3 regions of the Isachenkonia alkalipeptolytica genome follow, and region 1 is predicted to be linked to each of the others. Evidence: riboswitches for the same ligand, from Rfam matches in the RefSeq annotation. Region 1 holds a riboswitch; each other region holds the start of a gene.
The links. A riboswitch is a leader RNA that binds a small molecule or an ion and turns the genes downstream of it on or off. The one in region 1 is predicted to bind thiamine pyrophosphate.
Positions count from the first base shown of each region.

Region 1 (7,649 bases):
CCGCTCCCTCCGCTTCCGCTTCTTTCGCTTCTTGAACAGTGGCGGTGGAAGCACCGATGATTTTATCGGGACCCAGGAGCCTTCGAGCTACGGTAACGGGAAGGTCCTGTTGGCCCAGGTGAACCCCTTCGGCATTAACCGCCAGGGCAATATCCACCCGGTCATTGATGATCAGGGGAACCCCGTAGTACTCCGTCAATTTTTTTACTTTCAGGGCCCGATGGTAAAAGGCTTGGGAAGATCCTTCCTTATGGCGAAGCTGCAGGACGGTGATCCCTCCCAGAATCGCCGCCTCCAGGCTTTTCAGAAAATCCCTGCCCCCCAGGACCCCTTCATCGGAAACCAGGTACAGGCGATAGGAAATATTTTGTTTATTGTGTCGTTCATTCCTGGACTTCATAAATTTTTCCCCTTTCCAGATAATCCTTGATGGTAAAGTGACTAAAAGCGTCGAAGAGCCGGACTTTAAAACTCCCCAAGCCTTCCCCGGGCTGCAGCCCCTCTCCTGCGATTTCACCGGAAATCCCCATGATACTCAGTCCCAGCAGGGCGGCATGAAGGGGCGGTGCCCCGGAGGCGCAGCACAGTCCGATAAGGGAAGAAGACATACAACCGGTACCGGTAATTTTTGAAAGATGGGAAGTGCCGTTTCCAATACGGTAGGTAACCCTGCCGTTGGAAACCACATCGAATTCCCCGGTAATGGCAACGGTGCAGTGATGGCGCTGGGCCAGGACCTTTGCAATTTCCTCGGCCCCTTCCCCAGAGGATAAGATGGAATCCACCCCTCTTGGGACAACGGAAGGATCGTAAAGATGCATGATCTCCGATAGGTTGCCCCGGATCACCGTCAGCGACACTTCTTGTAGAATCTTTGCCATAAGGCTTTGGCGAAGCTTTGTAGTACCCAGGCCTACAGGATCGAGAATTACAGGGATCCCCAGGGCATTGGCTCTTTTTCCCGCCAGAAGGATGGAATGGGTTCGTTGGGAGTTTAAGGTGCCCATATTTAATACCAGGGCCGAGGCAAAAGCCACCATTTCCTCCACCTCTTCTTCGGCATCGGCCATTACCGGACTGCCCCCGAGGGCAAGGACCGCATTGGCGCTGTCATTAGCGGTTACATAATTGGTGATATGATGAATCAGTGGAGACTCTTTACGGATGTTATTCAGCATGCTTTCAAAGGCTTGGGACAGGTTCATAAAAATACCTCCTAAGGGATGGATTAAGAATCCGGATGATACAGCTGATAAAAATGGTGTACCGGTCCGGGACCCCTGCCGATGGAGAAGGAATGCTCAATGGCTGTGGTGATATAGGCTTTGGCATGTTTAATGGCCACCTGAATACTCTCCCCCTTCCCCAGGTTCGCGGCGATGGCGGAGGAGAGGGTGCAGCCGGTGCCGTGGGTATTTTTTGTGGCTACCCGTTTGGTTGTATAGGTTGTAAAGGAGCTTCCGTCGTAGAGAATATCCATGGCATCCCCTTGGAGATGACCCCCTTTGATTAATACGAAGGCCGGTCCTAAGCTGTGGATTTTTACAGCCGCTTTTTTCATATCCTCCAGATTTTGAACCTTCATGCCGGTGATCTCTTCGGCCTCGGGAAGATTCGGGGTGAGGACTGTGGCCATGGGAAGAAGGTGGCTGATCAGGGCGGCCTTTGCCTCGGGCTGTAACAGATCAAAACCGCTTTTAGAAATCATTACGGGATCCACCACCAGGTTCTTATAGGGATACTGTTTTAAGGTTTCGGCGATGACTTGGATCGTTTGGATTTGAGAAACCATACCGATTTTGATGCCATGGACCGCAATGTCTTCAAAAACCGCTTCGATTTGTTTTTTAATGACCCCGGGGTCGATATCCTGTACGGCAAAGACCCCCCGGGTACTTTGCGCGGTCACGGCGGTGATCACACTCATGCCGAAAACCCTGTGGGCGGAGAAGGTCTTCAGGTCTGCCTGAATGCCTGCACCCCCGGAGCTGTCGGATCCTGCAATGGTTAAAAGATTTTTCATGATTACCTGCCTCCTTGTTGGTGATAGAATTTTATTACGCCGGATTGTTCCATCAGCTTATAGATGATGTAGCCGATGACGGCTCCGACGATGGAGCTTAGGGCGAAGGGGCCGATGTAAAAAAACACGGCAACCTCTGCCCCTAACAAATACCGGGCGATGGGATAGGCCGCCAGGGCGCCCAGGATTCCCGTGCCGAAAATTTCTCCCCCCAGGGCGAAGATAGACTTTTTCGTTGCCAGAAACAACAGGCCGGCCAGGTAGGCACCGAAGATACTGCCGGGAAAGGCCAGCAGGGAACCGGTTCCTAAAATATTTCGAAGCAGGGAGGTTACAAAAGCCACGACGACGGCATAATAAGGGCCGAAGAGGACGGCGGCCAACACATTGAGAGCATGTTGTACGGGAAATACCCGGGACACGCCGATGGGAATGGAAATAAGATGGGCACTGAGAACCCCTACGGTAATCAGCAGGGCGGCGGTGGTTAGTTTTCTTGTGTTCATTGGTAAAGCCTCCTTTCCAGGGTTGAATAGGGTTGTTTGATCGCAGGTGCTTGCCGGTGAAACAAAAGTGGAAGGGGATTTTCAGTAATAAAAAAAGCACAAACCCCGGACGTAGGGTTTGTGCTTGAATACACAAGAGTATTCGTCCAATAATGATCGACGCACTTTCCTACGCTGGTATTATCCAGATCAGGTATAGGGATTAAAGACTTAAACGGGTCTTATTCTCAGCTGGCCTAACCAGCGCTCCCAGTGATTCCTATTGATTTGTTTGAATAAAGTCATCATAGCACAAAAAAACGCCTTACGCAAACACAAAGGAAAAAGCTTAAGGACGTAATACCTAAAAGCCCGAGTTTCTTTTTTTAACTCCCATAGGACGGGGCACTTTCAATTGTTAAGAATTCTTAACATGATTGACAGGGGGGAGAGAATGCCGTACAATTCAAGTATAATCGATAATATTCATATACCGTAAATGGAAAAATACAAGAGGAGGCGATCCAATGAAAAAGAAAGTGGCTTTTGTATGCGTTCATAATTCCTGTCGCTCACAAATGGCGGAAGGCTGGGCAAAGAAACTGGGCTCCCATGTACTGGAAGTCTATTCTGCTGGAACGGAAGCATACCCGGAACTAAAGCCGGGGGCGGTGAAAGTCATGGAAGAGGCAGGGGTGGATATGAGCGGACAATATCCCAAGCTTCTGACGGAGATTCCCCAGGAATTGGATATTTTAATCACCATGGGTTGCAATGTGGTTTGTCCCTTTGTTCCCAATAACCACAGCGAAGATTGGGGCCTGGACGACCCCTCCGGGGGACCCATTGAAGGCTTTCGAGAAACCCGGGATCTGATTAAGGCCAAGGTGGAGGATTTGATCCACAAGGTGGAAAAAGGAGAAATTTAACGGAAGTAATCTAAATAATCCTTCGGAGGAAACCACCGGAGGGAAAAACCTCGACGGAACCTACAGTACCTTTTAGGGACTGTAGGGGAAGCCGGGTTTTTTTCTTTTATTTCCCGGGAAACCGGTCTTTAAATTCTCCCGGATTTCCGTTATAATCAATCGTAGTGATTAAAGAAAGGGAGTCGAAAATGAGTATTTTAACGGTAAAGAATTTAAGCCATGGTTTCGGAGACCGGGCCATCTTTCATGAGGTATCCTTCCGACTATTAAAGGGAGAACATATCGGTCTGATCGGTGCCAATGGCGAAGGAAAGTCCAGTTTTATGAATATGATCACCGGAAAACTGCAGCCCGATGAAGGGGAAATTCAGTGGGCGAAAAAAGTCCGGGTGGGGTATCTGGACCAGCACACGGTACTGGAAAAAGGAGAAACCATACGAGAGGTACTAAGGGGCGCATTTCAATACCTGTTTGATATGGAAAAAGAGATGAATGAAATCTGTGAGAAAATGGGAGAGGCCTCTCCCGGGGAACTGGAAACCTTAATGGAGGACATGGGCAACATTCAGGATATGTTGACCAATAATGATTTTTACACCATCGACGGAAAAGTGGAAGAGGTGGCCAAGGGCCTGGGTCTTAGTGATGTAGGGCTGGAAAAGGACGTACACGATCTTAGCGGCGGACAACGGACGAAGGTGCTACTGGCCAAGCTGCTGTTGGAAAAGCCGGATATTTTATTATTGGATGAGCCCACCAACTTCCTAGATGAGGAACATATTCAGTGGCTGAAACGATATTTACAGGACTACGAAAACGCCTTCATCCTGATCTCCCATGACATATCCTTTTTAAACAGTGTAATCAACCTGATCTATCATATGGAGAATCAGAAACTGCACCGCTATGTGGGAGACTACGAGGAATTTCAAAAGGTGTATCAGGCGAAAAAGCAACAGTTGGAGGCGGCCTATAAAAAGCAGCAGCAGGAAATTGACGGATTGAAGGATTTTGTAGCAAGAAATAAGGCCCGGGTGGCCACAAGAAATATGGCTATGTCCCGGCAGAAAAAGCTGGATAAAATGGAGAAGATCGAACTTCCCCAGGAGAAACCGAAGCCGGAATTTCATTTTAAGCAAGGGAGAACCTCGGGAAAACTGCTCTTTGAAACAAAGGACCTTGTTATCGGTTATGACGAACCCCTGACCAAGCCCTTGAATCTTCGGATGGAACGGGGGGAGAAAATTGCCTTAACCGGAGCCAACGGACTGGGAAAAACCACGTTGCTTCGAAGTATTTTAGGGGAGATTGATCCCGTGGAGGGATCCGTGGATAAGGGAGAAAATCTGGGAATCGGCTATTTTGAACAGGAAACCAAGGAAGCCAATTACAACACCTGTATCGAAGAGATCTGGAAGGAGTTTCCCTCACTGAATCAGCACGAAGTTCGTTCTTCCTTGGCAAAGTGTGGCCTGACCACAAAGCATATTGAAAGCAAAATGGTGGTTCTAAGCGGCGGAGAAAACGCGAAGGTCCGTTTATGTAAGCTGTTGAATCGGGAAACCAATCTGTTGATTCTTGATGAGCCCACCAATCACTTGGATGTGGATGCCAAGGAGGAATTAAAACGTGCCTTAAAGGCCTACAAAGGCAGTGTGCTGTTGATCTCCCATGAGCCGGAATTTTACCGGGAAGTGACCACCGACATTTGGAACTGTGAAAACTGGACCACGAAAATATCCTAAAAAGTGGGGGACAGGGGATGGGATCGTAAAAAAAACGAATTCCAGCCCCTGTTCCTTTTATTTGTATTAAAGAATTTGAGCCTCCGGTCGATAATATATAAGTCGGTGCTTATAACGATAGGGGCAGTGAAAGAGGGGCCGCCCGTCATCGGGGGCAGCATCAAAAAATCAGGTAGTACAAAAATCAGATCGTACGTAAGGGGGAAAGCTGTTTAGTCAGCGAAAATATGAAAAGTATTCGTATGAAACTCATTATTTATTTCTCGGCAATCATTTTAGTCATTGCCATTGTTTTCAGTGGGGCTTCTATTTTCACCACAAGCAACATCATTCAAGAGGAGGGGGAAAGTGCTTTAATGAGGCAATCCCAGGAAATCGGAGAGGTCTTCGCCAGTGAACTGCGAGGGGACCTGAGCACTCTGGGAGCCATCGGGAACAGTAGCGGAATGGGAACCATGGGATGGTTTACCCAACAGCAGATTTTGGAAAGGTATGTGGAGAATTCCGATTTTATCGGCCTCGGGGTTGTCAGTCCCGACGGATCTACCCAATATGCCGACGGATCCACGGCGGAATTGGGGGACCGGGATTATGTGATAAGAGCCTTTGAAGGGGAAGCCAACGTATCCGATGTGATCATCAGTCGGGTAACGGATTCCCCCGTGGTCATGATGGCCACCCCCATTGAACAGCGGGGAGACATTGTGGGAGTATTAATCGGACGACTGGAAGGGGAAGCTTTAAGCGAGCTTTTGGAAGGAAAGGGCTACGGAGAACAGGGTTATGCTTACGTTATCAACGAAGAGGGAACCGTGCAGGCCCATATTGATCCGGAGCTTGTGATGAACGGCTTTAATCCCATCCTAGACTCGGCAGAGGACCCGGAGCTTGTACCGGTGGCGGAAACTTTTGAAGAAATGCTCCGGGAGGAAGCCGGGGTAGCGGACTATCATTATCAAGGGGAGGACCTTTATGCCGGATTTGCACCGGTTGAGGGAACCCAATGGCGGGTGGTGGTAACCGCCGAGCAGGGGGAGGTATTAAGTGCCTTGCCCAGTATGCAGCGAAACGTACTATTGATGACGGGGGTCGTCTTGGCCCTGGGGATTGGGATTGCCTATGTTGTGGGGAACGCATTTTCAAAACCCATTGTAGCCGCATCGGATATCCTCAACAGACTATCAAATTACGATCTAACCTATGATGAAAATCATCCCGCAGTTCAGTATCTGGATCAAAAAGACGAAGTGGGGGGCATGATTCGGGGGATCGCGAAAATGCAGGAAAACTTTGTGGTGCTGCTCAAAGGGGTATCCGGCAATGCCCAAGAGGTGGCCTCCTCTTCGGAAGAGTTGACGGCCACCAGTCAGGAATCCTCAAAGGCGGCGGATGAGGTAGCGAAAACCATTGAAGAAATGGCGAAAAGTGCCGGGGAGCAGGCTCAGGAGACGGAAACCGGCGCGGAAAACATCAATGTTTTAGGGAACTATATTGAAAAGGATCAGGAGCTCCTTAAAAAATTAACCGGTTCAGCAGAGGTGATTGACGGCCTAAAGGAAGAAGGAAACCACCTCCTGGGGGATCTTGTTGAAAAAACCCAGGCCAGCAGTCAAGCCGCTGGGGAAGTGCAAAAAGTGATTGGAGAGACCAATGAAAGTGCTCAGCGGATCGAAAGTGCCAGCGGTATGATTCGAAGCATTTCGGAACAGACCAATCTTCTCGCTTTAAATGCGGCGATTGAAGCCGCCCGGGCGGGTGAGGCCGGCCGGGGATTTGCTGTGGTGGCGGAGGAAATTCGAAAGCTGGCGGAGCAGTCGGAATCCTTTACCCAGGAAATCGACGAGGTGATTAGGGACCTCAGCGAGAAAACCCAAAACACGGTGAAAATCATGGATGAGGCCGGTGAAATTGTTCAACAACAAACCCGGGGGGTGGAAGATACCCAAAGGAAGTTTAGTGGCATTAACAACGCCATTGAAGAGATGAAAGAAATATTAGAGGTGGTCAATGATTCCTCCCTGGAAATGGCAAAGCAAAAGAACGAAATCATCGGTGTGATCGGCAATCTTTCCGCATCTTCCCAGGAGAATGCGGCGGCGACGGAGGAAGTTTCCGCTTCGGTGGAAGAGCAAACCGCAGCCATGGAAGAGATCGCCAATGCCAGTGAAGCCTTGGCGGAACTGTCGGAAAAAATGCAGGAGAGCATCAGTCGCTTTAGGATTTAAAGGTTTGAAGTGTATGACTGAAGGACTCTGGGATTTTCCAATTTGATGAACTTGATAAGGAGGGTGTCGGTAAATAGCTTAGCCGGCACCATGATTTTATTATAGCGAAGGGAAAAGAATAAAATTTTTTCTGTTGTATGATTCATTTCTCCATCCTCGGGTAAATTATTAAAAAAGGAGGAATGATTACAATGAAGATACTAGTCGGTTATGATGGATCGGAATCAAGTCTTCGGGCTGTG
Region 1 covers NZ_SUMG01000009.1:73,255-80,903, reverse strand. The annotation lists gene thiE (thiamine phosphate synthase) at 1-400, opposite strand, end outside; gene thiM (hydroxyethylthiazole kinase) at 384-1,205, opposite strand; gene thiD (bifunctional hydroxymethylpyrimidine kinase/phosphomethylpyrimidine kinase) at 1,229-2,023, opposite strand; gene thiW (energy coupling factor transporter S component ThiW) at 2,026-2,529, opposite strand; TPP riboswitch at 2,679-2,790, opposite strand; gene ISALK_RS08920 (arsenate reductase ArsC) at 3,036-3,437, shown strand; gene ISALK_RS08915 (ABC-F family ATP-binding cassette domain-containing protein) at 3,626-5,182, shown strand; gene ISALK_RS08910 (methyl-accepting chemotaxis protein) at 5,425-7,407, shown strand; gene ISALK_RS08905 (universal stress protein) at 7,599-7,649, shown strand, end outside.

Region 2 (7,649 bases), on a different contig from region 1:
GAAGAGGCTCTTCGGATCAAAGCCTTATCTAAAGAAAAGAACTGGGAAACCATGAAAGGAGACCTGAAAACCTTCGGGCTCGAGGTGGGGAAGAATTTTTTCGACGACCATCCCGGAAGGATTTATGCACCGAAGGGAGATTTCGCCTATGAAAAGATTCATGAGGGAGAGAATATTGTCATCGGTGACTACTCTTTTGAAGTGATTTCGGTTCCCGGACATACCCCGGGAATGATCAATTTATTTGACCGGGAAAATAGAATATATCTATCCGCAGACCATGTGCTGGAGACCATTACTCCGAATATCGGGTTTTGGGGTTATGATCAGGAGAAAATGCTTCAGAAGTACTTAAAGAGTTTACGAAAGGTTCAGGAGTATCCCGTTACGGTGATGCTTCCCTCCCATCGGGGATTGATTAGGAAGCCGAAGGAACGGATTGAGGAGTTAATAGCCCACCACCAGGAGCGGCTAAAGGAAGTGGAAAACATTATTAATGGAAAAGATCGGCCGCTCACCGTGGAAGATGTGGCCAAGGACATGGACTGGAGAATTCCGGCGAAGTCCTGGGGGGATTTTCCACCCCCTCAAAAATCCTTTGCCGCCGGGGAAGCCATGTCCCATTTGGAGTATTTAAAGGATCATGGAAGAATTAAGGCTTACTGGAAAGGAAATGTAATATATTTCGCCCGTAATACACAGTAGTATGAGGGTGTTTAGAGGCACTACGAATTCCATTAGACACACAGGCACATCTAATTACATCTTGCTAAACTCAACTAGATCTAAGGAATTGGAGGTTTTGGGGGGAGACCGGGAAGATGAAGTTCAATTAACAAAGGAGGATAAGGATGAAACCGGACTTTGATAAAATGATCGATCGTAAGGAAAGTAAATCCATTAAATGGGATTCTAAAGTGCTCGGAGAAATGTTTGGAGAAGAGGACCTATTGCCCCTGTGGGTTGCGGATATGGACTTTGAAGCTCCGAAGGAAGTGGTGGATGCCATGCAGGAGGAAGTGTCCCATGGGGTATTTGGATATTCCAAAAGAGGAGAGCAGTACTACGAAAACATCCTTCGCTGGTACAAAAAGCGGTTTGACTGGGAAATAAAAAAGGACTGGCTGGTATTTACCCCCGGGGTGGTTTCTGCTGTAAATTACGTGTTGCAGGCTTTAGTTGAGCAGGGTCAGGGGGTAATCATCCAGGAACCCGTATATTATCCCTTTAAAAAGGCTATCAAAAACAATGGATGCCGGGTGGTTAACAACCCGTTGAAATACCAACAAGGGACTTACGAAATAGATTTTGAGGATTTTGAAAAGAAGGCAAAGGATCCCAGTACCAAACTCTTTATTCTTTGCAGTCCCCATAATCCCGTGGGACGGGTATGGAAAAAAGAGGAACTGAGGCGCCTAGGAGAAATCTGTTTGGAAAATGACGTGCTGATCTTTTCCGATGAGATCCATCACGATCTGGTTTTTGAAAAGGGAGCCCATCACGTTTTGGCAAACCTTGATTCGAAGTTCGACGACCATGTGATCACCGCCACGGCCCCTTCCAAAACTTTTAATTTAGCGGGACTGATGAGCGCTCATCTGATTATTAAAAATGACAGCTTAAAAAGAAGGTATCGGCGTATTTTAGAGATAAACCATATCGGTAAACAAACCCCCATCAGTATGGCGGCGGTGGAAGCGGCCTACGGGAAAGGGGAACCCTGGTTGGAAGCGCTTTTAGACTACCTGCGGGGAAACCTTGATTTGATTGATAGCATGGTAAAAGACCATCTGCCAAGGGCGAAGTTTACCCCGCCGGAGGCCACCTACCTGGCCTGGCTCGACCTTAGGGAGTACGGTTTTTCGGGTAAAGAGCTGGAGGAGAGAATCACGAAAGAAGCCAAGGTGGCTTTAGACGGCGGTACCTGGTTCGGCAGTGGAGGGGACGGGTTTATAAGAATCAACTTTGCCTGCCCCAGAAAGACTCTGCAGAAAGCCTTGGACCGAATCGTCAACGCTCTGGAAGGGAAGTGAGGTCATGATTTATTATTTTACGGGAACGGGGAACTCTTATTATGTGGCCAAGGTACTGGGGATCAATTTACAAGAGAAGATTGAAAACCTGGGGGATTCCCGAAGGGCGGGGCTTCATCAAAAGGCGGTAAGTTTAACAAAGGAGGAGGTCCTAGGCTTTGTATTTCCCGTTTATGCCTGGGGACCGCCGAGATGGGTGCTGGACTTTATCAAAAGTCTCGATTTTGAAGGGAATCCGCCGAGCTATACCTTCGCCATCGCCACTTGTGGGGAGAACATCGGAAATACCATGACCACAATAAAGCAAGCCCTTAAGGAGAAAAACATAGAATTAAACTACGGATATTCGGTGAAAATGCCGAACAACTATTTGATGATGGGCAGCAAGGTGGAGACCGGCCAGAAGGCGGAAGAGAAAATCCGTCGGGCGGACACCTTGCTTTCCATGATCAGCGAAGATATTAAAAATCGGGGAAGGGGCTTTAACGTAAACAAAGGTTTTATGCCCTCGGTTCTTAGCAAAGCAGTGAACCCGCTGTTTTCAAAGTTTGCCATTGACACGAAAAAGTTCCGGGTAAATGATCACTGTATTTCCTGCGGTCTTTGTCGAAGAATCTGCAACACCCAAACCATTGAACTGGTGGACGGGAAACCGGTTTGGGGTTCCCAGTGTGTGCAGTGTGTGGCCTGTATTAACTACTGCCCCGTGAAGGCCATTAATTACGGTCGTGGGACAAAGAAAAAACAGCGGTATAAAAACCCGCGGATTTCTCCCATGGAGTTGGAGATTAAAAAAAGGGAATAAGTCCAATTGCCCTTTGACAAAAGTTGGATTTCTTATATAATGAAAAAAGAGTATAAGGGGACAAGACAATTGAATGAAGTACTGGGGGTGTCGGAATAGGACTGAGAGGATCTGTAGATTCAACCCTTTGAACCTGATGTGGGTAAACCCACCGTAGGGAAGTCTTTTTAATGATTTAGATAGAAAATATCTATATTCTTATATCAAAAGGCAGGCCTTCGGGCCTGTCTTTTTTAGTTGGCTACATTTAATCAATTAATTTTATTATTGGAGGAGGGAAATCATGATTTATGTAAACGGAAAAGAATATCCCTATCAGGGAAAGAGTATTCAGTGGATTTTAGAAACCTTGAAGTTGGAACCTTCCATGGTGATCGTTGAGTATAACCAAGGGATTTTAGAAAAAGATCAATTATCCACCGAGGTGAAAAAAGGGGATCAGTTGGAGTTGATTACTTTTTTGGGCGGAGGCTAAAAGGGATCTTCAGAGCTCAAGCTTAAGGAAGAAGTTCCAAAGGATGAGTGTAAAAAACCATACAAATACGATAATACGGAGGAATACCAATGGGAAACAAGGACCAATTGCAATTAGGAGACCATTTATTTAACAGCCGATTACTGGTGGGAACGGGAAAATACGAAAATCATGATATTATGAAAAAGTCCATAGAGGCCTCGAGTACGGAGATGGTAACCATGGCCCTTCGAAGGGTGGACTTGAAAAATCCCAGGGAAAACGTGTTAAACTTTATTCCGAAAAACATGACTTTGCTGCCCAATACTTCGGGAGCCCGGAATGCGGAGGAAGCCATTCGGATTGCCAAAATCGCCAGAGCCGCCGGCTGCGGAGATTTCGTAAAGATTGAAGTGATTTCCGATCAGAAGTATTTACTGCCGGACAATTATGAAACCCTTAAAGCCACCAAAACCTTAGCGGCGGAGGGCTTTTATGTGCTTCCCTATATGTCCCCGGATTTAATGGCGGCCAAGGAGATGGAAAAAGCGGGAGCGAAAGCGGTGATGCCCTTAGGATCCCCAATCGGTAGCAATCGTGGCATCGAAAACAAAGGACTGATTAAGATTTTAATCAATGAAATCAAGGTACCGATCATTGTGGATGCGGGGATCGGAAAACCCTCCCACGCGGCGGAGGCCATGGAACTGGGAGCGAAGGCGGTGCTGGTTAATACCGCCATAGCCGCCAGCAAAGACCCCATCGAGATGGCAAGGGCCTTTGACTACGCCGTAAAAGCCGGAAGGCTTGCCTATCTCTCGAAGTTCGGAGAGGTAAAAGCCCAAGGAGACGCCTCCTCTCCCTTAACCGGTTTTTTAAGAAAGGAGCAGTAATATGGAGCTCTTGGATGTCCTAGGAAGATACCCTGAAGAATGGGTGGATTCCTTTTTACAGAAGGTAACCGGGGAACGAATCGAAGAAATACTGAAAAAAGAGGATCTGAGTCTTGAGGATTATTTAAGCCTGTTATCCCCGGCGGCAAATAATTATTTAGAGGAGATGGCGGTACGGGCTCACCAAAAAAATCTACAGCATTTCGGGAAAACCATACTGCTGTACACCCCTCTTTATATATCCAATTACTGCGTTAACGAGTGCCTTTACTGCGGTTATAATAAACACTCGGATATCCCGAGGAAAAAACTGTCCTTAGAGGAAATTGACCGGGAGGCCAAAATAATTTCCGATAAAGGGATTCAGCATATTTTACTGCTATCAGGAGAGTCCCCCGTAGATACGTCCTTAGAATACCTAGAATCGGTGGTAACGGTGCTGAAGAAGTATTTTCAGTCCATTGCCCTTGAAATTTACCCCCTGAAGGAAGAGGGGTACCGGCGCCTGGTTCAAAAAGGAGTGGACGGAGTAACCCTATACCAGGAGGTTTACCACCGGGGGATTTATCAAAAACTGCACCCCAAGGGTCCTAAAAGCAATTATAATTTTCGTATCGAAGCCCTGGAGCGAGGGATTAAAGGGGGCGTTGCCTCGGTAAATCTCGGAGCGCTACTGGGTCTTTCGGATTTTCGAAAAGAAGCATTTTATACCGGAGTCCATAGCAAATACTTACTGGATACCTATCCCAGTGTGGCAACCTCCGTATCCTTTCCCCGAATGCAGCCCTTTTTAGGGGGATACGAGGATATCGATCCCGTCCCGGATCAGGATTTTGTCCAAATTCTACTGGCCTATAAAAATTTTCTGCCCATGACGGGAATCACTCTGTCCACGAGGGAAGATCCCGCTCTTCGGGAAAACCTCATTCCCCTGGGGATCACGAAAATGTCCGCCGGGGTATCCACCGCGGTGGGGGGCCATAGCAGGGAAAAGGAAAATACGGAGCAGTTTGAAATCTCCGATAACCGCTCCATTGAAGAGGTAAAAGCGTCGATTCTTAAAAAAGGCTATCAGCCCATCCTTCAGGACTGGGTTCCGCTGTAACCGTGTGAACCCTTAAAAGGTTAATATAAAAGAAGGTCAAAGAAAGTCAGAGATAGCAGGAGGTTGAAGAATGCTGTATTTCGTGACGGACCGAAAAGTTGCGGTAAAGGATTTTTATAGGACTTTACAGGAAGCGGTAGAGGGAGGGGTTGACGGCATCATCCTTCGGGAGAAGGATCTTAAGCAACCGGAGCTTTTCTCTATGGGGAAAAAAGTGAAGGCCATCGTCGAAGGGACGGATACGAAACTGATCATTAACGGGAATTTATCCGTGGCAAGGGACCTTAAGGCCCAGGGTTATCATATGGGTTTTGAGAAATTTATGGAAGAGGACAAAAAAACCCTAAAAGAATTTAGGGGAAGGATCGGGGTATCCGTTCACTCGGTTAAGGAAGCCAAAATAGCGGAAAAAAACGGAGCGGATTATCTTTTGGCAGGACATGTTTTTCAGACCCTCTGCAAAAAAGGGCTGGAGCCCCGGGGGATTTCCTGGCTAAAAGAAATCATGGAAGCAGGAAACCTTCCCGTGATTGCCATCGGCGGGATTGATCCAAATAATCTTGGTAAACTTCAGTCCCTGGGACTTCATGGAATTGCGGTCCGTTCCCTGATCATGGAAAGCCCTGAGGTAAAAAACACGGTAAAGAGCCTTAGGAATAAATGGTTAATCGATTAATTGAATAAACCGTCCTTTAGGGGGTATTTAAAGGTATATAATCCATTATACAGGAAAAATACTGGGTAAATACTTGGGGGAAGGATTTGCCCCCTGAAAAAGGAGCCATAATGATGATGAAAAAATCAATGAAAGAATCCCAAATATGTATCGGAAATTTAATGGAGCCCCAACAGGCCAACGTTTCCGGAAATGTCCACGGTGGGGAGATTATGAAGCTTATGGATAATACGGCGGGGATTGTAGCCCATCGTCATGCCCGAAGCAACACGGTTACCGCTAGGGTGGACGGCCTGGAATTTATTAAACCGATCCATATAGGGAACCTGGTAACCTTTGAAGGCCGCCTGACCTATGTGGGCCGGAGTTCCATGGAAGTCCTGGTCAAGGTTTATGTAGAGGACCTGGAAATTGAGAACTCCAAGAAGCTGGCCCTTACGGGATACTTTACCATGGTGGCCCTGGACGAAAAGGGAGGACCGAAGGAAGTACCTCAGCTGCTACCGGAAACTCCGGAGGAGGAAAGACTTTTCTCGGAGGGAAAAAAGCGGTATTTGTCCCGGAAAAAAAACTAAGAGATGCTTATATGCATCTCTTTTTTGGTATATAATGTTTGTAGGAGTATAAAGTAGATGCCTAGGTATGAAAAGAATTGAGGTTGTAAAAATGAGCGTTCGATCAAAAGTGTTGCAGGGTATTAACTTATTTTTGAACCGGGTGTATATCCCCCGGCGGATTCTTCAAATGGAGCGGCCCCTGGTTATGCATATCAGTGATACCCCGGAGGAAATTTACCCCTATCTTTATAAATTGATCAAAAGGCTGAAGCCCGACTATTTGATTCACACCGGGGACATGGTGGACAATATTAAACTGGAAATTGTTCCGATGTTAGAACCGGATTATCACCGGGCCCTGGAAGGAGTGATCAACCATCTTGAATCTTCGGATATTCAAGAAATCTATTATGTTTCGGGAAATCATGATCAAAGAGCAAAGATAGAATCCTTAACGGAAAAAGGAAAGGTAATGAATGACGGAATCATTGCAATAGAGAATTCTAAGTTTTATATAAATCACTTTTTTGTAGAGGAAAGCCCCAAGGCGGACTATTATCTTTACGGTCACAGCTTTGAGCCTAAAAGTCACAGGGAGGGCGAGGAAATACGGCTCAACGGCTTAGAGGCCATCCATGTGATAGGCCTTAAGGAGAATAACCTTGAAAAACTGCCCTATCCATTGGGGACCAACGGATTTCGTAAAATGGAACGAAATTATAGAGCCTTATAAAAAAAATCACCGGACAAAAGGGGGAGATCAAATGCTGTTTATCCGCATGGCTTCAAGGCTGATGTTCTTAAGAACCGATCAAGGAGAGAAGCTAAGGGATTATTTAGTTAAATTTCAAGGGGGAAAGGAAGTCGGTTTTCATCAGGGGATGGAGGCAAGCTCCGATGAGAGTACCATCGTTTTTATTACCGGGGAAAATCTTCAAAAAACCCGAATCGAAGATGCGAACTACATTCTGCTGATTAACGATCCTGCCTCCATCTGCCTTACGAATCTGATCAACAGTCAGGTATCCGCCCTGGTGAACCGGGTGGATATGGGTCCTTCCACGATTCTGATGCGCATTGCCGGGGATCAGAATCTGGTGAAAAAAGAAATTAAAGAGCTGTACTC
Region 2 covers NZ_SUMG01000002.1:20,608-28,256, reverse strand. The annotation lists gene ISALK_RS01980 (MBL fold metallo-hydrolase) at 1-705, shown strand, start outside; gene ISALK_RS01975 (MalY/PatB family protein) at 852-2,033, shown strand; gene ISALK_RS01970 (EFR1 family ferrodoxin) at 2,038-2,838, shown strand; TPP riboswitch at 2,912-3,015, shown strand; gene thiS (sulfur carrier protein ThiS) at 3,122-3,313, shown strand; gene ISALK_RS01960 (thiazole synthase) at 3,403-4,185, shown strand; gene thiH (2-iminoacetate synthase ThiH) at 4,187-5,290, shown strand; gene ISALK_RS01950 (thiamine phosphate synthase) at 5,361-5,966, shown strand; gene ISALK_RS01945 (acyl-CoA thioesterase) at 6,080-6,541, shown strand; gene ISALK_RS01940 (metallophosphoesterase) at 6,633-7,256, shown strand; gene ISALK_RS01935 (hypothetical protein) at 7,288-7,649, shown strand, end outside.
Region 2: linked by a shared signal. The riboswitch ahead of thiS (sulfur carrier protein ThiS) and the one ahead of thiW (energy coupling factor transporter S component ThiW) in region 1 are both predicted to bind thiamine pyrophosphate.

Region 3 (7,649 bases), on a different contig from region 1:
AACAGTAATAGTTTCCCTGTTGAAAATAATTTTCCGCATCCCGTTGGATTTTTTCCAAGCTTACTTCTTTTTTCATCATAATACCTCCTTAGTTTTTGTGAGCATCATAGATTTTGTTTGTGAGCATCATAGATTTTGTTTGTGAGCATCATAGATTTTGAATATTAAGTAATAATAATGACTTGCTTTTTTGATTAGTTATTAACGACTAACTCTTAAATATGTTAATTCCTTAACCATTATACCAACGGGGAAGTTGGAATACAATATATTCACTCATTGCAATATTTAATACTAATTACATGATTCATGAAATAAGTAAATCCTAAAACAAAATACAGGGTGCTCCACTTGTATTGAGAGTGAGAAGGTAAAATGATATAATTGAAGTTCGAATAATCAGAAAAATGAAAAGGGGTTATGTCATGACAAGGGAAAAAGATAAAATGTTTTCGGGATCAATCCCATTGTTTAAGGCAAAACACCATCATCGAAGGAGGATACCAATGAACTATTTAGAACTTGATACTCCCGCATTGCTGATCGACCGGGAGATTATGGAAAAAAACTGCAAGGATATGCAGGATTATGCGGATCGTGAAGATGTAGCCCTACGTCCCCATACCAAAACCCATAAGATGTCCAAGCTTGCGCTTTTTCAGGAAAATATGGGGGCAAAAGGGATTACTGTGGCAAAGGTCGGCGAAGGAGAAGTCATGGCCTCAAAAGGCCTTAAAGATATTTTCATTGCAAATGAGATTGTTGGTGAAATCAAACTTCGCCGGGTAAGGGAGTTGGCAAAGGATATCGACATTTCCTTCGGCCTGGACAGTATTCTTCAGGCAAAAATGGTGGAGGTGGCCTTTGAAGGGGCGGAAAAAAAGGCCCGGGTGCTGATTGAAATTGAAGTAGGGGAAGAGCGCTCCGGGGTGGTAACGGAAGAGCGCTTTACCGAGTTATTGGATTTTTTAAAGCAGTGCAGTAACATTGAACTCCTTGGGGTATTTTCCCATGATGGGCACTCCTACGGTGCAAAGGATCAAGAGGAGTGCAGAATCATTAACCTGGAGGCGCAACGAAGAACTCTGCAGTTTGCAGAACTGGCAAGAAAGAAGGGCTTTTTAATATCTCGAATAAGTATCGGATCCACGCCTTCCATGATTTTTAACTTTCCCATCTTAAAGGGTATTACGGAAATCCGCCCGGGCACTTATATCTTCATGGACGCTTCTCAGGCAAATGCCTACGGCAATTTTACCCGGAATGCGGCGACGATTCTCAGCACCGTCATCAGCATTCCCACGGAGCAAAGGGTCATCATCGATGTCGGCGCCAAGGGGCTTACCACCCAGCGGCGAACCAAAGGCTTTACCGCCACAAAGGGGCTCGGACGGATTAAAGACTGGTCCGGGGTGGCTCTTGAGAACGTCTTTGATGAACACGGCATCCTTAACCATCAAAAATTTCATGACGCCGTCCAAGTGGGAGATAAAATAGAGATCATTCCGAATCATATTTGCCCGGTGGTAAATCTTCATGAGACGGCGTATCTGATTTCCGATGGCAAGGTAATCGAAAAAATCCCCGTGGACTGCCGAGGGAAGCTGAAGTAGGGAAGAATGCATAGCATAAGTTTAAAAAATACAAAACCGCCTCCGGGTCCCGCGTAATGGGAGTTCCGGAGGCGGTTTTTATTTGTAATTAATATTTAGGCACTTTCATAATAGATATTTTCCCGTTGATAATCGGATTTTTCCAAGGAGCGCAAGGTGGCATCGGTCATGGGTTTTGGTCCGCACATATATAACTTGCTGTCATTTAAATTCATTTGGTTTAATACGTCGGTGACAAAACCTTTTTCTCCCCGCCACTGATCATCAAAGGCGACGACGGGTACGAAGGTGAATTTAGCACTCATTTGTTCAAATTTCTCAAAAAGATCTCGATAAATAAACTCTTCTTCTTTGTTCACACCGTATATCAGCGTAAACTCCTCAACCTTTCCGGGATCTTTAATCAAATCCTCCGCAATGGAGACGAAGGGAGTAATTCCGATTCCTCCGGCTACTAAAAGCACTTTCTTTTGCGTTTTGTCCACGATCAGTTCATGGCCCATGGGTCCTTCAAGGTGTGCCACATCCCCTACTTTAAAGGTATCGAATAAGATGTCGGAACCGTAACCGTTGGGTACGCGTTTTACCGTAACGGAAAGAGACTGGCTATTTTTGTTATAGGAGGAGATGGAAAAGGCTCGATACATTTTCAGATTCTGCTGAATTCTTACTAAGGCAAATTGACCGGGTTCATAATTGACAATTTCAGGAATTTTAAAGGAAAAAGTAAATTCCTTTACATCGGTGTTTAGCTCTTTGATTGCAGAGATGGTTGTAACAATATGTTTTCTTTCTTCATAACCCTCCACAGAAGTTTTTTCATAGATTTCCTGTGCTTCCGCCTCGGTACTTAAGGTCAATACGCCGGCAGGACAGTTTTCTACACAAGTGCTGCAACGAATGCAGTTGTTATCATCAATCTGATTGTTTTCGGAAAAATCCACATAGGGCGTCAGTTGCATCGGACAGACTCTGGCACATTTACCGCAACTATGACATAAATCCTGGTTGGCCACGGTGATCTTTTGATCGGTCTTTTTTGCCACGCCCAGGGTTTTACCCAACCAATAGGAACCTTTTTGCATCATACCCATGGGACAGAAATTACACCAGGTTCTGGGGCTGGTGATCAGTGCCAAGGTTCCGCCAATAATGGTTACCATCAAATAACTTCTTACAAAGATAAATCCTAATCGGTCATAAAACATGGGGGTGCCCCATAAGGCGGAAACCCGAACAAGTCCGCTACCGATATTATATGAAAAATAAGCAAGGAACAACCAGGCAAAGATTGGAGATCTGAAAAATTCGAAAATTTTAATATTTCGACTCCATCGGAACAATGCGGAATCAAACAAACTTCCGTGGGCACAGAAGTTACCACACCAATAACGGCCTTTGAAAAAGGATAAGGTAACCAGACTTAGAATTACCAGCAATACCGTCAATCCCAGTCGGGGAAACCAAAGACCTGCAAAAGCTACTAAAAGGGTATAGATAAATGCATACTTACGTAGGGGTGTAAAAACCCTATTGGCTCTGATAAAAAAGTTTTCCATGAGTAAATTTCCTCCTTATGCTTTTTTCATGATAATTGCCCGTTGGGGACATACGTTGATACATTTTCCGCAGCCGATACATCGTTCAGCGATAACCTTAAAGGGCTTTAAGAAACTGCTGCGATCAATGGCATTTACAGTGCAAACTCTTTTAGCCGGACAGAATGGAGATTTATCACAGGTGGATTCTTTAATTACGGCTTTTTTCATTGCATCACTCCTTTCTTTAAAGTGGTTCCTTGCTGAGTCTTTAAATATATTTGATTGCTTCCCTTTGGGGAGGGGGATAGACATTTATGATTCTATAACGTCAGAACTTCTTTGTTAAGCGGATTTCAGAAAAAGCAGAAAACTTTATTTTGCAGTGATAAGAACAGGTTGTTCTTTTAAGGGTTTTTCAAAGTGGTTATGAGACTGATGGAAGAGTATAGGGGAGGGGGGTAAGATGGAAGAAGCGGATGTTTGAAAATTAAAGGGGACGGAAAGGTTTGTTTTTTAAATCAAACCCTTTCGTCCCCTTTGGTTACTTTGTGTTTTTATTACTTAGCCTTCCTCTCGTAGCAGATTAATATTTTTACCTTTCATTACTTTGTTCATATTTCTCATGGAACACATTTTTCCGCACATGGTACAGCTGTCGTCATCCTTTGGCATAGACTCTTTTCGGTATCTTTTAGCTTTTTCCGGATCGATTGCTAAATCAAACATTTTTTCCCAGTCTAATTGTTGTCTAGCTAAGCTCATTTCGTCGTCCCAGTCCTTTGCACCTTTAATGTTTTTTCCTAAATCTCCGGCATGGGCTGCGATTTTGGTGGCAACAATTCCTTCTTTCATATCCTCCAGCGTTGGGAGTCGTAAGTGTTCTGCAGGGGTCACATAACAAAGGAAGTCTACGCCATGACTTGCGGCTAAAGCACCGCCTATGGCACTGGTAATATGATCATATCCCGGGGCGATATCGGTAACAATGGGACCGAGCACATAAAAAGGAGCACCGTGACATAGCTTTTTCTCGAGCAACACATTTGCGGGAATTTCATTGATGGGCATATGGCCGGGGCCTTCAATCATTACCTGGACGTTTCTTTTCCAAGCCCGTAGGGTTAATTCCCCCAGTACCATCAGTTCCTGGATTTGGCTGGCATCGCTGGCATCATTAATACTACCGGGTCTACAGGCATCTCCAAGACTTAGGGTCACATCATACTTTTCGCAGATATCCAAGAGTTGGTCATAATACTCAAAAAATGGGTTTTCTCGATTATTCAGTTCCATCCATGCATATAGTAAAGAACCTCCTCGGGATACGATATTCGTAAGTCTTTTGTTCCTTTTAAAAACCCCGGCGGTTTCTTTATTAATGCCCGCATGAATGGTTACAAAATCCACACCTTCTTTTGCATGCTTTTCCACCACATCCAAAAATTCCACTGCGGTAATATCTTTCAGTTCTTTATCGTAAAATCCCACGGCATCGTATATTGGTACGGTGCCCAGCATTGCGGGGGATGATTCGATAATCCGTTTTCTAAACTCTTCGGTTTTTCCATAGGAGCTCAAATCCATGATGGCCTCAGCCTTCATATCAATAGCTACCCGGACTTTTTCCAATTCCAGTTCTATGTCGCAACAATCCTTAGAAATTCCCAGATTTACATTGATTTTAGTTTTTAAGCCTTCCCCTATCCCCACGGGATCTAATGAGGTGTGATTTTTATTGGCAGGAATAATTATTTTTCCCTGGGCGATAAGGTTTTTTAAATCCTCAACCGCCATATGTTCTTTTTTTGCAACGATTTCCATTTCTTTTGTTATGATTCCTTTTCTTGCAGCATCCATTTGTGTAGTGAATTTCATTTGAATTCATCTCCTTTTTTATTCTAGGAATTTAAAACACATTCCTGATCAGCTTCAGTAGTAAAGATCATAATTCCCGTCGCTAGGAGATGAGAATAGTAGGTAAGTTAATATAAAAAAAAAGCTTACCCAAAGGTAAACTCTAATATTATCAAATCAATGATAAAAAATTATTGCTTCCCTACGGCAGTATGAACTGCATCAAGTTTAAAGAGTTAGGATTTCTCCCTCTCAGCCCAAAGGCACCCCTAGCAAATCTATTTAATTGAGTTCATTATAATACACTAGCCCGGGGATGTAAACAAAAGATTAACGAAGTATAAAAAATGGTTTGAGAGAACCTTTTCCACTTCCAAGGGTTCATCGGCATAGTATACGGGTTTAGGATAGTTTACGGAGGCAAAAAATAAAGGGTCTTCCGGCTTCGAATCCATTTCAAGCCCTTGATCATTACTGAAAAATGTTATTTAATCCAAGTATGGGACTGTGGGACTGCTGGGGATGCCCTACTTTTTTTTCATAGAGATGCTGGGACCGATAATTGAAATCATCGGCTATATCGCCATTATTCTTTCCTTTTGGTATGGAATCATCAGTTTGGAGTTTGCTCTGGTGTTCTACAGTATTCTGGAGAATTTCGGTTATCGGCAGCTCACCACCTTGTGGCGTTTTGTCGCCTTTTGGCAATATAAGAGAAAGGGCAATAAGTGGGGGGAGATGAAGCGAAAAGCCTTCAGTAATAATGAAAAATAAGCACCAAAGGGCAGGAGGGAACGGGACACAAAAGAATATAAATTAAAGAGACTCTTTCCGGAGTCTCTTATTTTTTTGCAAGGTTTTAGGGGCAAGGAGAATAATAGGGCTGTTGGGAAAAAGGGGACTTGACAAAAGAACATTCGTTCTGTATTATGAAGGAACAAGCGTTCTGAAGGGGTGTTGATAAAGATGAAAGCAATTTTCCATATCGATGTAAACAGTGCCTATTTATCCTGGGAAGCCAAGGACCGCCTGGAAAAAGGGGAAACCCTGGATCTTAGAAGGGTACCCTCGGCGGTGGCGGGTGATCCGAAAAAGCGAAACGGGATTATTCTAGCCAAGAGCATTCCTGCGAAAAAATCCGGAATCAAAACCGGGGAGGCCTTGTTTGAAGCCTTTGCCAAATACCGGGATCTGATTGTGGTGCCGCCCAATTACGCCCTGTATATGCAGTGCAGTCATCAAATGAATGAAATCTTTAAAGAGTATTCCCCCTTAGTACAGCGCTACAGCGTGGACGAGAGCTTTATCGATTACAGCAATATGGAGCATCTATTCGGGGAGCCCTTGAAAGTGGCCCATGAAATTAAAAGCCGGATTAAAAATGAACTAGGGTTTACCGTGTCCGTCGGGGTATCCACCAATAAATTATTGGCAAAAATGGCCAGCGATCTGAAAAAGCCCGACGCGGTCATCACCCTGTATCCCGAAGAAATTCCTAAGAAAATGTGGCCCCTGCCCGTGGGTGACCTGTTTATGGTGGGGCGGCGAACCCTGCCGAAGCTGGAAAACTTAAATATTCAAACCATCGGGGACTTGGCCAACACCGAGGTGGGACTGTTAAAACAGGTGTTAAAATCCCACGGGGTGCTCATCTGGAATTACGCCAACGGAGTGGAAAACTCTCCGGTGGCGGGAGGGCCCCGAGAGGTAAAAGGCATCGGGAATTCCACCACCATCCCCTACGACGTATACCGGGAGGAAGAGGCCTTTATGGTCCTTCTAAGCCTTGTGGAAACCGTGGGCATGCGCCTTCGGGCCGGTGGATATGTGGCGGGCCTTGTGAGTGTGGGGATTAAGACCAATACCTTTCTTTATTACTCCCATCAACGGAAACTGGAGCTTGCCACGGACAGCACCCAGGAGCTCTACGAAATTGCAAAGGAACTTTTCCAAGAGGCCTGGGGCGGCGAGGTACTCCGTCACCTGGGGGTTCGGGTATCGAATTTAAAAGAGGGAGGCATGCGCCAACTCACAATTTTCGAGGAATCCGGGGAATATGAGCGGCATCAAAAAATTGACCGTACCATTGATAAACTGCGGCTCCGTTATGATCCAAATTGTGTTTTCCGGGGATGCTTTGCCAACACAAAAGTAAAACCCCTCCAGGGCGGCGTCGGCGAGGAGGACTACCCCATGATGAGCAGCCTCTTGTAAACCAAAGGATAAACCAAAGGGGACGGAGGTGTTCGGTTCATGATGCACCGGATCCCTCCGTCTTTTTCTGCATTAACCAAAAACGACGGGTAATTATCATCGGAACCGGGGGATCATAAAGTTAGAAAGCAACCCAGAAAAGTACTTCCTTAAAAAAGAGGATATCAGGATCTGTGTACCGAATTAATCTAATCGGGTTTGAAAACGCTGAAAAGCACCATATACAAACCGCTGAAGGGGAAAATTTTGAGGAGTTCATGGTCTTGGATTTACAGGAAAAGGGATTGCAGGGGATCCACGGAAGATTTTATATCGACAAGGCTGACTACAATTGTTTTATCAGCAGGTGAAAGATTGTTTGAAACATAACAGAAAGGGTAAAATAAATATAAGGAAACAATCTGAAATTTCTGACAAAATAACAAGG
Region 3 covers NZ_SUMG01000006.1:176,806-184,454, reverse strand. The annotation lists gene ISALK_RS07090 (C-GCAxxG-C-C family protein) at 1-76, opposite strand, end outside; gene ISALK_RS07085 (alanine racemase) at 507-1,613, shown strand; gene ISALK_RS07080 (4Fe-4S binding protein) at 1,709-3,172, opposite strand; gene ISALK_RS07075 (4Fe-4S binding protein) at 3,188-3,382, opposite strand; gene thiC (phosphomethylpyrimidine synthase ThiC) at 3,716-5,029, opposite strand; TPP riboswitch at 5,191-5,289, opposite strand; gene ISALK_RS07065 (hypothetical protein) at 5,531-5,782, shown strand; gene ISALK_RS07060 (DNA polymerase Y family protein) at 5,969-7,222, shown strand; gene ISALK_RS07055 (hypothetical protein) at 7,396-7,572, shown strand.
Region 3: linked by a shared signal. The riboswitch ahead of thiC (phosphomethylpyrimidine synthase ThiC) and the one ahead of thiW (energy coupling factor transporter S component ThiW) in region 1 are both predicted to bind thiamine pyrophosphate.